Regions from separate parts of the Alteromonas sp. H02 genome, predicted to be linked through region 1. Evidence: predicted binding sites of a transcription regulator. Region 1 holds the regulator's gene; each other region holds the start of a gene.

The links. Region 1 encodes ArgR, which controls arginine synthesis, uptake and breakdown. Its sites were predicted from a motif close to ANTGAATANNTATTCANT; they were not measured.
Region 2: the regulator ArgR is predicted to act here: its motif matches at 1,756-1,773, upstream of gltB (glutamate synthase large subunit).
Region 3: the regulator ArgR is predicted to act here: its motif matches at 1,767-1,784, upstream of AC566Q_RS01615 (aspartate aminotransferase family protein).

Annotation. Positions count from the first base shown of each region.
Region 1 covers NZ_CM185021.1:537,951-542,825, reverse strand. The annotation lists gene mdh (malate dehydrogenase) at 6-944, opposite strand; gene argR (transcriptional regulator ArgR) at 1,283-1,747, shown strand; gene AC566Q_RS02455 (outer membrane beta-barrel protein) at 1,856-4,171, opposite strand; gene AC566Q_RS02450 (IS1595-like element ISAma5 family transposase) at 4,240-4,875, shown strand, end outside.
Region 2 covers NZ_CM185021.1:1,190,038-1,194,912, forward strand. The annotation lists gene gltB (glutamate synthase large subunit) at 1-1,594, opposite strand, end outside; gene arcB (aerobic respiration two-component sensor histidine kinase ArcB) at 2,336-4,696, shown strand; gene AC566Q_RS05405 (hypothetical protein) at 4,777-4,875, shown strand, end outside.
Region 3 covers NZ_CM185021.1:355,797-360,671, forward strand. The annotation lists gene astA (arginine N-succinyltransferase) at 1-363, opposite strand, end outside; gene AC566Q_RS01615 (aspartate aminotransferase family protein) at 381-1,589, opposite strand; gene AC566Q_RS01620 (HDOD domain-containing protein) at 1,950-3,110, opposite strand; gene AC566Q_RS01625 (anthranilate synthase component II) at 3,222-3,875, opposite strand; gene trpS (tryptophan--tRNA ligase) at 3,891-4,875, opposite strand, start outside.

The DNA.
Region 1 (4,875 bases):
GACGCTTAGCCGTTTACGAAGTCAACACCCAGTTTGATGTCGCCGCGCAGGCCTTCCAGCATATCTTCTTTGGCTTTTTGTTCAAAAGCGCTCAGTTCGCCGTAAGACAGGATTTCTTCTACACCGTTTGGACCTAAACGTACAGGGTGAGAGAAGAACGCTGCGTCGTCGCTGTCGTCGGTTTGTACGTAAGTGTACTCAACCACGTTGTCGCCTTGCATAGCAGCAACCAGAGACAGACAGAAGCGCGCTGCCGCCTGACCCATAGACAAGGTAGCAGAACCGCCGCCCGCTTTAGCTTCAACGACTTCAGTACCGGCATTTTGAATGCGGGTAGTCAGTGAAGAAATCTCATCGTCAGAGAACTCTACGCCTTCAACCTGAGACAGCAGTGGCAGAATAGTAGTACCAGAGTGGCCGCCGATTACCGGTACATGCGTATTTGCAGGGTCCAGATCTTTCAGTTCAGCAACAAACGTCTCGGCACGGATAACATCGAGAGTGGTTACACCAAACAGTTTGTTCTTGTCGTAAACGCCTTTTGCTTTCAGCGTTTCGGCAGCGATTGCTACGGTGGTGTTAACCGGGTTAGTAATGATACAGGTACATGCAGAAGGACAGTTATCTGCAATACCTTCAACCAGCGCCTTCACGATACCAGCGTTGATGTTGAACAGGTCTGAACGGTCCATACCAGGCTTACGAGGAACACCTGCTGGAATTAATACTACATCACAACCGGTTAATGCTTCAGCCAGATCGTCTTTACCGTGACCGGTAACCTTAACTGCAGTAGGGATGTGGCTTAAATCTACAGCAACACCAGGAACAACCGGCGCAACGTCGTACAAAGCTAACTCAGAACCCGCTGGCAGTTGTGTTTTTAACAACAGTGACAGCGCCTGACCAATACCACCGGCAGCACCTAACACGGCTACTTTCATACCATTTCTCCTATGGAAAGAATCACGTTTAATAACGGCCGAACACACTAAAGGATGTCAGCCTAAAACTCAATCACCTATTAGTCTTATGAGGGATGAACGAGCGAATAATCGGGTTATATTCAACATAACTGCATAGTTATGCAAATATGTTGTTTTTTCATGCAAAACAAGGCAAAATAACTGGTTTTATACAGTTAGGGTAAGAATAATCATACCGGCCTGAACCCTTCGCGAGTCATAGTATACACCAAGCCGACGGGTAAGCCGAATCGATTAACCATTATTGCATAGCCACCAAGGCTACCATCACGATACTAATAAACGTCAGGATTTTAATGGCAAATCATAAGCAGGAAGAGCTCGTCAGAGCATTCAAAGACATCCTCAAGGCAGAAAGTTACGGTTCTCAGGGCGAAATTGTTGAAGGACTCAAACATCAGGGCTTCAACAATATCAGCCAAAGTAAAATATCCCGCATGCTAAGTAAATTTGGCGCGGTGCGCACCCGCAATGCCCGTGGCGACATGGTGTACTGCCTGCCGCCGGAACTGGGCATGCCAACGGCTAAAAGCCCACTCAAGCAGTTGGTACTGGATATTGTCCATAATAATGTGATGGTAATTATCCGCACCAGTCCGGGGGCTGCTCAGCTCATCGCGCGTTTGCTGGATTCACTAAGTAAAAAAGACGGTGTGCTGGGTACCATTGCCGGTGATGACACCATTTTTATTGCGCCGGCCGATGTTACTAAAATCGAAAACCTGCGCCAGCGTGTAGAGGACTTATTCGACAACGTGTAGCGTCAGCACGCGCATAGCGTTGCAATCTTTTGCCTTCACGCGCATTTCCAGACATAAAAAAACCACCCTCGCGGGTGGTTTTTTCGTTTAGGTATAAAGACTTAACTATTAGAAGTCGTACTTAACACCGAACTGAACTTGCCATACTGATTGAGACAGTACTTCTAAGTTCTCGATACGGCTTGGGCTTCTCAGGTCGAAGTATTCGTACTGGCCGTCAACGATTTGAGCAGATACTACTGCACGCTCATACTCGTAACGGGTACGCTCAATACGACCCCAGTCGTCATTTAACAGGTTACCGAAGTTCTCGATATCGAAGAACACGGTCAGCTTATGCTCTGGCATAAATGCTGGCAGTTCTTGTTGGATACGGACGTCGATAATTGTTGACCAACGAGAGTTGTCACCGTTACGTGGGGCAATGCCGCCAGCGTAGCCAGCTAACTCAGAGTTAGCGATGTAATCCATAAACTCTTGTTGCGCGGCAAGGTCACCACCAAATGAGCTGGCTGCGAACAATGGATCGTCCAGACCAGATGGTACATACAACAGGTGACCGGCATCATCGTTACGGCTCTCACGAGCACAACGACCACCATCGGCATCTAGCACACACGCGTTGTTTTCGTTAAAGGTATAGCTGTAAGGCTGACCAGAACGACGAGTCGCAAATACCGATACTTTGGTTTGATAACCGTCGATCAGCTCTTTGCTCCAGTTAAAGCGCATTTTCCACAGATGCTCGGTCTGGAAGTTTGACGTACCAGCGCGAGGCTTCTGACGGTCATAGGCCGCGAAGTCAGAGTAGTTAGAGGTTGCAGTAGAAGACGTACCGTAACCAACATCTTCAACATCTGCGTAAGTGTAGCTGGTGAAGAAATCAAACGTACCGTATGCTGTATCCCACTCGTTGGTCGCAGACACTGCGTAAAGCATTGAGTCGCCATCATCAACTGAACCTACAACCAGTGCTTCCGGACCATTGCTACAGTCGTAAACACCGCGGCCGTCTGGCGCTGTACCCACTGGGTCTTCACAGCGTTGATCGTACCAATACGTGGCATTTTCAAGCTTGTTGTACAATACGTCAGCAGAGAATACCCAGCCTTCAAGCGCATCAATCTGCGGCTCGTGTGCAACACCTAAGCTTACTTTAGTGGTTACCGGGATTTCGAAGTCAGGACGCAGTGCGTTAACTGAACCATCCGGAGCGGTATTCGCCAGGGCATCCAGCACGTCTTGTGGGATGTACTGACCAGTCGCTGCATCTGGCGTGGTTGGAACCTGGTAAGTCATACCAGAACCAAAATCTTCGTAGTCATCAGAGATAACACCGTCATTAGAGTAGCTGTTTGAAATCCAAACGCTTGGTGCACCACCAGAGAAGCGACCAATACCACCACGTACAGTAGTGTAATCACCCGCAAACCATTCGAATGAGATACGTGGCAAAATCACGTCCAGGCCGTCGATGTCGGTACTGTTGGTGAAACCGTAACGGTCGATGAAGTTTTGGTTTTCACGGATTTCGCCGCTTGACTCATACCAGTCATAACGCAGACCAAAATCAACGGTCAGGTCAGCAGAAGCTGCCCATGAATCCTGAATGTAAACAGAGTTAGATGCATAACCCCAGATTGCACGCAGATCATCTTCGTTGTTAGTCACAGCGTTGTTGTACAGCAATGCAGAGGCCTGAGCGTTTTGCAGGTCTTCCAGGCTGTCGAACAGGTATGAACCTTCAGAGTTTTGCGAGAACTGGTTGTTCACGTCTACGTCTTCGCGCTCAAAACCCGCTTTGATGATGTGATCATCCATCGAGTAAATAGCAACGGCTTTAATTTGCAGGAAGTCCTGGTCAAGCGAGTTGCCGTGACGATAACGGTCCGGACCGATTGTCAGGTAGTTCTCTTCACCGTCTACTTCGCGCAGGAATACTGCAAAGTTAGGGAACTCACCGCCATTTAACGGATCCTGACCAGTCGCCTGAGTAGTGCTGGCAATTTTCAACTGAGTCGAGAAATTCGCTGTCCAGTCTGAGAACAGGTGACCGATGAAGCTTTCGATTTTTTCTGAACGGTCATACCACGCAGAAGAAGCGCCCAGGATGTTGTCAGAAGCCAGGAAGTTATTACCGTTCTGTTCATTAATTGAGTTACCTTCGGTTCTCATATAAGTGAACTTTGCACGGTGATCGTTGTTGATGTTCCAGTCGATGTTCGCCAGAACTTTCTCGTCTTCTTCAGGACCTTTGTTAAAGTCACCGATATCGAAGCCCCAAACGTTAGAAACGATTTCGCCAACCGCTGCTACGTCATCCATAGAGATGTCTGGCTCTTCGTTCAGCGCGCCAGAACCAGTAGGTCCGTTACGCAGAGGAGCAACTGCTTCAAACTTGTCGTAAGCAACAAAGAAGAACAATTTGTCTTGGCTATGTTCTGCTAAATTGTTGCTACACTGTATATAGATACAGTTATTGAGGGTTAATCATGATCCCAGCACAATTTACAAAGCTTATAGCCGAGTTAGAACACTTAACAGATAGTCAAACCCGTTATGTTGAGAAGCTGCTGAAAGGCACTGATAGCGTCTCACAGTTGATAACAGAGCTTGAGGAGCGGATGGTTGAAAACCCTGAATGTCCGCACTGTCATAGCTCACTGATCAATCGGCACGGCAAGGTAAACAAGATGCAGCGTTATCGCTGCAAGAACTGCGGCAAAACCTTTGTAGCGACAACGGCGACACCGCTAGCTCGACTGAGGTACAAAGAGCTTTGGTTAGAATATATTCGCTGTATGCTGGACAGTAAGCCATTGCGTAAATGTGCCGAAGAATGTGGTCTCCACCTTGAAACATCGTTCAGGTGGCGGCATCGATTCCTAGCGCTACCATCAGCACTGAAGGCGAGCAAACTAGAAGGTATTATCGAGGCTGACGAAACACTTTTTCCCTACTCAGAGAAAGGCTCAAAACGGATGACTCGTCAGCCCCGCAAAAGAGGGATGAAAGCGAAAAAACGAGGGCGTTCAAAAGATGACTGGGTGCCCGTTTTAACGGTCAGAGACAGAGCCAAGAATACGTATGAGGCCGTTGTGCCAAGTGTTACATCGGCAACTCTGCAT
Region 2 (4,875 bases), 650 kb from region 1:
TCGCCAGTGACATTACGTGGTTTTCCCGCAGCGGATCGATAGGCGGGTTTGTCACCTGCGCAAACTGCTGGCGGAAATAATCGTACAGGGTACGGTGTTTGGAAGATAACACTGCCATTGGCGTGTCATCACCCATTGAGCCTACGGCTTCCTGACCGTCTTTACCCAGTACTTTAATCACCTGATGGATTTCTTCATAGCTGTAGTTAAACAGCTTGTGATACACCGCCATGGTGTCGTCGTTGAATACCCGCTGACCAATGAGAGAGGCATCCATATTTTCAATCGGCGTTAATGAACGGATGTTTTTCTCAATCCACTCATGATAGGGGTGACGGTCTTTCAGTTCGTCATCAATTTCGGTAGAACGCCAGATTTTGCCGTTGTAGGTATCAACTGCAAGCATTTCGCCCGGACCAACGCGGCCTTTTTCTACTACGTCTTCAGGTTCGTAATCCCAGATACCAATTTCTGAGGCCAGCGTAATGAAGCCGTTTTTGGTCAGCACATACCGCGCCGGGCGCAAGCCGTTTCGGTCCAGGTTACAGGCAACGTGACGACCGTTGGTCATTACGATACCGGCAGGACCATCCCAGGGTTCCATGTGCATTGAGTTAAACTCGTAAAATGCACGCAGCTTGGGATCCATGGTGTCATTGTTCTGATATGCTGGTGGCACCAGTAAGCGCATGGCACGGAACAGGTCCATACCACCGGCCAGGAACAGTTCCAGCATGTTATCCAGCGACGATGAGTCAGAGCCTTCAGTGTTAACAAAAGGGGCAGCGTCTTTCAGATCCGGGATCAGTGGCGTGGCGAATTTACCGGTACGGGCCATTGCCCAGTCGCGGTTACCTTTAATGGTATTAATTTCGCCGTTGTGCGCCAGATAGCGGAAAGGCTGGGCCAGCGGCCATTTGGGCAACGTGTTGGTAGAAAAGCGCTGATGGAATACACAGATGCTGCTTTTCAGATCTTCATCGGCGAGATCTTTATAAAAGGCAGGTAAGCCTTTGGGCATTACCAGGCCTTTATAAATAGTTACCAGGCCAGACAGGCAGGCAACATAAAAGTCAGGGTCGTTTTCGAGGCGTTTCTCTACCCGGCGACGCACCATAAATAAACGGCGTTCAAGATCGCGTTTACGCCAACCCGCCGGCGCGTTAACAAATACCTGTTCGATTTGTGGTACACCGGTTAACGCCAGTTCACCCAGCACGTCGTGATTAACCGGCACTTCACGCCAGCCCACAACATCCAGGGTTTCTTTTTGCAGCTCTTCATTAACGACTTCCCGCGCAGCTTGTGCCAGTGTCTCGTCCTGATTAAGGAAAATCATTCCCACAGCATATTTCTTGCTGAGCTTCCAGCCATGCTGCTCTGCGATCATGCGGAAGAAGGCATCGGGCTTTTGTAATAGCAGACCACAACCGTCACCGGTTTTGCCGTCTGCGGCAATACCGCCACGATGTTGCATGCGGTCAAGCCCTTCAATAGCAGTAGTTACCAGCTTATGGCTGGCTTCACCTTCTATGTGGGCAATCAAACCAAATCCACAGTTATCCCGTGAATCGTTGGGATTATATAAACTCATTCTCTTAACTCCTTAAACCTTAGACTGGGCAAGGTATGCGCTGCATTTTTGGCCAGAAGTGGCTTTGCAACGTCGTAACAACGCGTAATCAACTGAAAAATATAGAAAAATCAGTTTGCGCCGGTTTGTCGTTAATTATTATTAGTGGATACCAGTCATGTACCGCATTTTTATGCACTATTGCCAAGCGGGCCGTACAAAATACCGATATTGATTCCTAAAATCAATCGGAATGTGTAGGCCGGGTTTTATGAAATCGTATACAATCTTTGTTGTGTATAAATATCAATGGCTTAGCTGTATTCTTGGACGCAAAAAAAATCGAAAAAAAATACTCAATCGTAGCTGGAAAACCATTGTCAGGGTTTTATGTCTACAACTTAAGTTGCATAAAAAGTCGTAATATTTGGGTATTTACCCAGTTTTCGTAAGCAACACTGAATGTTTATTTTAAATTAATCTGGCTGCTTCATAGACAGCAGTGAACAAGGCTACCGTATCAGTCTTACCAGGTGGTGTCCGCTGTACGGTTAGATTGAACCAATTATAAAGGCAGGCTAGGATTCCATTAAACCAATAATTACCGCAAAAGCCCAGTGTTGCGTAGACAATTATTGCAAGAGAATAAAAGTAAACAGTTAACACCGGGCCATTTTATCGGTTTTTCGCAGCGCAGTAACCTATGCGAATGTCGCTAAGACCTGCTAGGATAGCGGCACTAAACAACGAAGTATTTCAGTTATGCAACAAGAAACTCCGAATGATTCCTGGGCGATACGTTTTGCGCAGTTTGTAGAGCGCTTTGGCACTATTAAGCTAAGTGTATTGTTTGTCGTACTAACGCTGGCATTTACCGTGGGCGGCTCGTACGTCATCCGCGTGAGCCTTGGTAGTGACGTGCAGCCTGATGACTTTATTAGTGCCGTTATCCTTACCATGCTGTCGGCGCCCTGGGTGTTGTACTTTTTCAGTGAATTGGTAAAGCAACTGGAACATTCGCGAACGAATTTAAAAGAAGTGGTCAGCCAATTGGAACACCTTCGTGAAGAAGATGTGTTTCTCAACCGCGAGCTGCAAAACAATATTCGCCAGCTCAACCACGAAATAGAGCAGCGTAAACACGCCCAGGAAGAACGGGAAACGGTGTTTAAAGAACTGGAAAAAGAAATTCAGGATAAGTCGGAGAAAGAGGCCCAGGCCCGACGCTTATCTACGTTGCTACGTTCTATTATTGATGCCTCGCCGGATCTGATTTATTACCGCAACGAAGAAGGGCGCTTTGCCGGGTGTAACCGGGTGGCGGAGCAATTGACTGGTATGTCTGAGAGAGAATTGCTTGGCCTTACTCCACACGATGTTTATGAAGAAGAACTCGCCCGCCAGGTAGTGGCCAGCGATCATGAGGTACTTGAAACCAATGCCAGCATCACTGATGAGCTATGGTTACGTTTTGCCGACGGCCGTCGGCGTTTCTTTGAAATGCGTCGGGTGCCTTTTTTTGACCACGAAGGTAACCGGTTGGGGTTACTTGCTTTTGGTCGTGATATGACCGAGCGCAAGCAGGCCGAAAGTGCGGCAGCCAAAGCCAGTACCGACAAAACCCGCTTTATTGCCACCATCAGCCATGAATTGCGTACGCCGCTTAATGGTATTGTAGGGCTAAGTCGTATGCTGCGTGATACCGAGCTTAACGAAGAACAGTGGAGCTGGGTGAGCACCATCTATGCCAGTGCTATTACCCTTGGCAACATATTTAACGACATTATCGATTTGGATAAACTCGACCGCGATAAGCTGGAGCTCTCACTGAAAACGGTATCATTGCGCGATTTCACTGAAGAGCTGAGCTCGATAATCCGCTTGTTGGCAAAAGACAAATCGTTGGAGCTGATCACCAATATAGTTGAACCGTTACCTAAGCAGGTGGAGGTAGACGGTACGCGGTTACGTCAGATCCTGTGGAACATCCTGTTCAACGCCGTAAAGTTCACCCAGAAGGGGCACGTATCGCTCACCGTTTCGGCCACCCGTCCGGATAACGATATCTCACTGGTCACCTATGTGATTGAAGACACTGGTGTAGGTATTCCGGACAGTGAAATCGATAAGATCTTTGCCATGTACTACCAGGTGGATCACCCCGACCATCAATCGGCCACCGGTACCGGAATCGGCCTGGCGATATGTAAGCAAATGGTTGATTTAATGCACGGTGATATCCGCGTTGAGAGCGAGCAGGGCAAAGGCACCCGCTTTATCGTTGAGCTGCCGTTACAGGTTTCCAGTCGTCCGATGCAAGTGGCACAGTTACAGGTAACCGGACTCAATATTCTGCTGGTTGAAGACATTGAGCTCAATGTAATGGTAGCCAAAGCATTATTGGAGAAGCTGGGTCAGCATGTGGATGTGGCGATGACCGGCCAGGAAGCCATAGACAAAGCGCGGGAAACAACCTACGACCTTATTTTCCTCGATATCCAGTTGCCGGATATGACCGGCTTTGATGTGGCAGCCACACTCCATGAAGAAGATCTGGTTATGCAAACGCCGATTGTTGCGCTGACCGCCAATGTGATTAGAAAGCGTGAAGAATATCTACAAAACGGTATGGATGACGTGATAGCCAAACCGGTTAAGAAGAGCCGGGTAGTCGAAGTCCTCAACATGCTGTTTGCGGAGTCTGAAGTGGAACAACCGGCTCCGGAAGCGCCGCAGCGTAAGACACTCGACAGCAGCAAACTGCTGACCAATATCCTCGATATGGAGTTGCTACAGATGCTGGTGGATACCATTGGTGAAGATATGGTTCGCGCCAGTGTGAAAGTGTTCCACGAAAAGATGCCGGAATATATGGAAATCCTGCAACTCAGCTTAAGTGCCGATGAAAAATCTGAAGTCTGCGCGCAGGCTCATAAAATCAAGGGAGCAGCCAGTTCTGTTGGTCTTGCAAGGGTGCAACGAATCGCCAATCAAATCCAGCAAGGCGACCACCCGGCCTGGTGGCAAAACGTGCATGACTGGGTAGAGGAGCTGCAAATGGCGGTACCTCACGACATGGAAAAACTGCACGACTGGTTAAAAGAGCAAACCATCGACGATTAAACCGGATTACAGGGTGTCAAAGTAAGCACGGGCTGAGGCAGACTGCCTCTTCCCGTTCCAGGAATAGCAAAGAAATAATTATGAAACGGATGTTACTGATGATGTTGCTGCTAACAGCAGCTTCAGCCAATGGCAATAGCCTGTTTAAAACCGAAAGTGGCCTTGGCATAGAATATGGC
Region 3 (4,875 bases), 180 kb from region 1:
GCTGACGCCGGTGTAGTCGTTACAGAAGGTGAGGATCTCAACCGTGTTATGGATATTGAGTTCACGGGACGCGTGTACCACCTTACCCAGGTGGTAGTGGTAAAAAGCATCGTCAGTGCCGACCGCGGCTTCGATACCCGTTGTACCGACGACTTCGCCGGTAACGATATCTTCCATAACGAACAGGTAGGATTCATTGCCAGGCGCAGACACATCGCGGCTGAACGCTTCCAGTGACTTACCGATTTTACGCTTGAGCAGGCCTTCGTTGACCGGCAGCGACGTAAAGCCGATGCCGGATTCTTCTGCTACTGCATACAGGGCGTCATAATCACTCGATCGGATAGGGCGAATAATGTACATGAGCAATTCCCGGTTAATTAGCGTGCGGCTACCACGCTCGCAATAGCACGTTCAAAACGAGTCAGACCTTCGGCAATGTCTTCGTCCGGGATAACCAGAGACGGAGCAAATCGAACAACGTTAGCGCCGGCTACCAGACACATCAGTTGTTCCTCGGTAGACGCGTCGAGGAATTTACGTGATTCGCCCTTAAAATCGTCGTTTAAAGCACAACCTAGCAGCAACCCTTTACCACGAATTTCAGCAAACACTTTGTGCTTGGTGTTGATGGTCTCCAGGGTGTCACGGAACAGTTGCTCTTTTTGTTTCACGCCGTTTAGTACCACCGGATCGTTAACAATATCAAAAGTACGTTCGGCCACAGCACAGGCTAACGGGTTACCACCATAGGTGCTGCCGTGAGTACCAGGCTTAAGGTGCTGGGCAATGGCTGTGGTGGTGAGCATTGCACCTACCGGGAAACCGCCGCCAAGTGCTTTGGCTGTGGTCAGGATATCCGGCACTACCTCCAGGCCCATGTAAGCGTAAAGATGGCCGGTACGACCTACGCCTGATTGAACTTCATCGAAAATCAGCAGTGCGTTGTGCTTGTCACACAATTCGCGAACACCTTTAACAAAGGCGGGATCCGGCGAAATGATACCGCCTTCACCCTGCAGTGGTTCCATCATTACCGCACAGGTTTCATCTGATATCAGTGCTTCAAATGCTGCCAGATCGTTGTAATCACAATGCTCTACAGCGCCCGGTTTTGGGCCGAAGCCATCAGAGTATGCTGGCTGGCCGCCTACTGTCACGGTGAAGAATGTCCGGCCGTGGAAGCCCTGAGTGAAAGCGATGATCTTTTGTTTGTGCTCACCATACTGCTCGAGCGCGAAACGACGTGCCAGTTTCAGAGCGGCCTCGTTAGCTTCTGCGCCTGAGTTAGCAAAATAAACGCGCTCAGCAAAGGTATGGTCGGTGAGCTTTTTGGCCAGTCGCAATGCCGGCTCATTGGTGAAAACGTTACTCAGGTGCCATAGTTTCTGACCCTGCTCAGTTAAGGCATTAACCAGCTCTGGGTGACAATGGCCCAGTGCATTTACGGCAATACCGCCGGCGAAATCAATAAACTCGTTACCTGCCTGATCCCAAACTCGCGAGCCCAGACCACGCACCGGTACCATTTTTGCCGGGTTGTAGTTAGGAACCATGACTTGATCAAACATTTCGCGGGTTACCTGCATTTTTTCACCTCTAACTGTTGGTTATCGTCATAAATCCGCGTCATTCAGGCTGGCGTATTTATGGCTTCAATTCATTTTTTAAGCGCTCCAGTATGCCACCTTAAATGGCTGTTGTCTTGTCTATTACCTTTCCTCTAAGGCAGTAAAATCAAGGGGTCTGGCACTTATTGCATAAAAAGTGAATAACTATCCATATATATGAATATGCGGCCGTCGGGGCAATAATATTGGCGGATTCTGCGCCATGCTGGTTATAGTGAGGTTTTTGCCTGTAAAAAAGGCTTTACGGCTGAATGATTATGAATCGGTTGAAAAAGCGCATTTTGGATCTTCGTAATGACTTATTCACCGCTGTTTTGTTCAGAGATCGGTCAGTATAGGGAGCTGATGAAGGGTCTGGCTATGCAGTTTCTGAAGCAAATCGGACTCAATAGCACAGCCCGCGATGAACTTGTTATGTTCGTCATCGAGGAACAGGTTATTGTCTTTTAACATGCGATATTTGGCGTAATAACGGGCCTGTTGCAACACCTGTGTGAGCGGATCAGCATCCTCTGGCAATACGTCCTGCAGCACCTGTTGCATGGCGCTGGTATATCCAACGCGTTTAAATACCATGTATTCAAACAAATGCAGGGCTGCTTTGTCACTGTGCTCATCGATTAAAGGCAGCAATTGATTTGGGTCTGGTACCAACTGAATTAGTGCCGAGTGCAGATTACGTAATTTTGCTTTCTGCGCATGGCGTAAAAAGTCCAGATGCACCTGTTCAAACAAGCGAAAATACAGCTTAATAATAACACTTCGACCCAGTTGGCTAAAAAGGGCCAGGGTGTAGGCGTCAAAGGGTTTTACCTTGTGGCTTTTAGCAATGGTTTCAGCGGTTCTCGCGCATATCAGACTGAACTCCCAGACTTTGTGTTTTATTTGCGGAAACGGATCGCTGATTAGCGGTAAGGTCTGTTTGTATATGAGGGCTGGGATAACCCGCTTTACATTGTCGATACCAATAAAGCTCAGAGCAGTTTTGAGGGTATCTACGGCAACCACATCACCGCGGGCATCGCGGCGTCGGTATTGCGGTTGGTTTACCTGTTTAAGTAGTTCATCAACCAGCCAGGGGATATTTACCGCAATGGCTTCAACTTTGCTGATGGTGGCCGATGGTGTGGCGAGTAAGTCTATCAGGTTGGTAGTATGTTCTGACCAGTTCAACAGGTTTTCACATACATCCTGGGTATCGGCCAGTGTCTGGAGCAGCTTTTTATCGATAACCGTGTGCAGTTGCTGGTTAATTTGTTGCACATAATTGGCCTGGATTTTCGCCGTTTCCAGTTTGTTTTTAATGGCGTCTTTTTCGACTTTTAGCAGCTGACGGCGGGTAAAACTTTGCTCAGACTCGGCGTAACTCACTTCGCCAGGTGCACGACGACCAACCATCGCTTTGGCAAGCTCAGGTGCCAGCAGTAAATAGTTAAATCGTTTAGCAAAAGCTGGTGGGGCTAGTAACCGCTCTACCATTGAAGTCCCGCTCTATCCATGTAATACCCGAACCTTATCTGTTTTGCAATGCTAAGGCTAGGACATGTTTGTGTTTGTTCAGGCAATCAGACCGTTAAAATAACCTGTGCCTTACATCGTATTGTTCAGCGTAACGGACTGACCGTTGAATTCTGATACACAATTGATATCGGCATCTGCTGAGACAACCTTAGCCAGTAGCAGAAAGTTTAGCAGAACCTGATGGCCATACTCGGTAAGTAGTGACTCCGGGTGATACTGAACACCCCATACCGGCAGGTTTTTGTGTTTCACCGCCATAATTTCAGGTGTCTCGCCGTCATCGCTCCAGGCAATTATTTGCAGGCAGTCGGGGATAGAAGCCGGATCGATAACCAGTGAGTGGTAGCGGGTGACCACAAACTGTTGCGGAATATTAGTAAACAGACTGTCGTTATTGTGCTTAACGCCGGAGAGCTTGCCATGGCGAACCTGCAGGGCATTGGTTACTGAAGCGCCGAACACCTGGCCGATAGCCTGATGACCAAGACATACGCCCATGATGGGGATGATACCGGCAAACTGACGGATTACCTCCAGACTGACGCCAGATTCATTGGGTGTGCAGGGGCCAGGCGAGATAACAATTGCCTGAATCTTTGCAGGATCGATATCAGCCACTGTAATAGCATCGTTACGCACGACCTCAAGTTCACAACCCAGCTCCTGAAAATACCTTGCCAGGTTGTGACTAAAGGAGTCGTAATTATCGATCAGTAGTATCAAGGTTTAATCGACTGCTTAGGGCTTAGCGATAAATCCCACTGCTTCGTAGGTAGCCTTGAGTGTGGCGGCCGCACGGACCCGTGCTTTTTCAGCGCCCTGATGCATTACCTCATCAAGATAAGCCCGGTCGGCACGTAGTGTGTTAAATCGCTGTTGTAATGGTTCAATCAGTGCAACCACTGCATCAGCCACGTCAGACTTTAAATGACCATACATTTTATCTTCATAAGCAGGTACCAGTTCGTCCACTGTTTTGCCGGTAGCCAGTGACAGAAGTGTGAGTAAGTTAGTTACCCCTGGCTTTTCTGCCCAGTCAAAATAAATACGCGCCTGCTCGTCTGAGTCAGTCACTGCACGTTTGATTTTCTTGGCAACCTTTTTGGGTTCTTCCAGCAAGCCGATAAAGTTGTTCGGGTTGGTGTCTGATTTAGACATCTTCTTATCCGGCTCCTGCAAGCTCATAATGCGGGCACCGAACTCAGGAATATAAGGCTCCGGAATGCGGAAAGTGTCGCCGTAAATGTTGTTGAAGCGGGTAGCGATATCGCGGGTAAGCTCCAGATGTTGTTTCTGATCTTCACCTACCGGCACTTCATTAGCCTGATAAAGCAGGATATCGGCGGCTTGTAAAACCGGGTAGCTGTAGAGGCCTACATTGATATTGCTGGTATTGCGGGCCGACTTGTCCTTGAACTGGGTCATGCGGTTCAGTTCACCCATTTGGGTAAAGCAGTTTAATACCCAGGAAAGTTGTGCGTGCTCAGGCACATGAGACTGCAAAAACAGCGTACTCCTGGTTGGGTCGATACCACAGGCCAGATACAACGCCAGACCATCCAGACAAGCTTCTTTCAGCTTAGCCGGGTCCTGACGCACCGTAATGGCATGCAAATCCACAATCATATACAGACAGTCGTGTGTTTCCTGCATGGAGACCCACTGCTTCAGCGCACCCATGTAGTTACCCAGGGTAAGCTGTCCGGATGGCTGACAGCCGCTC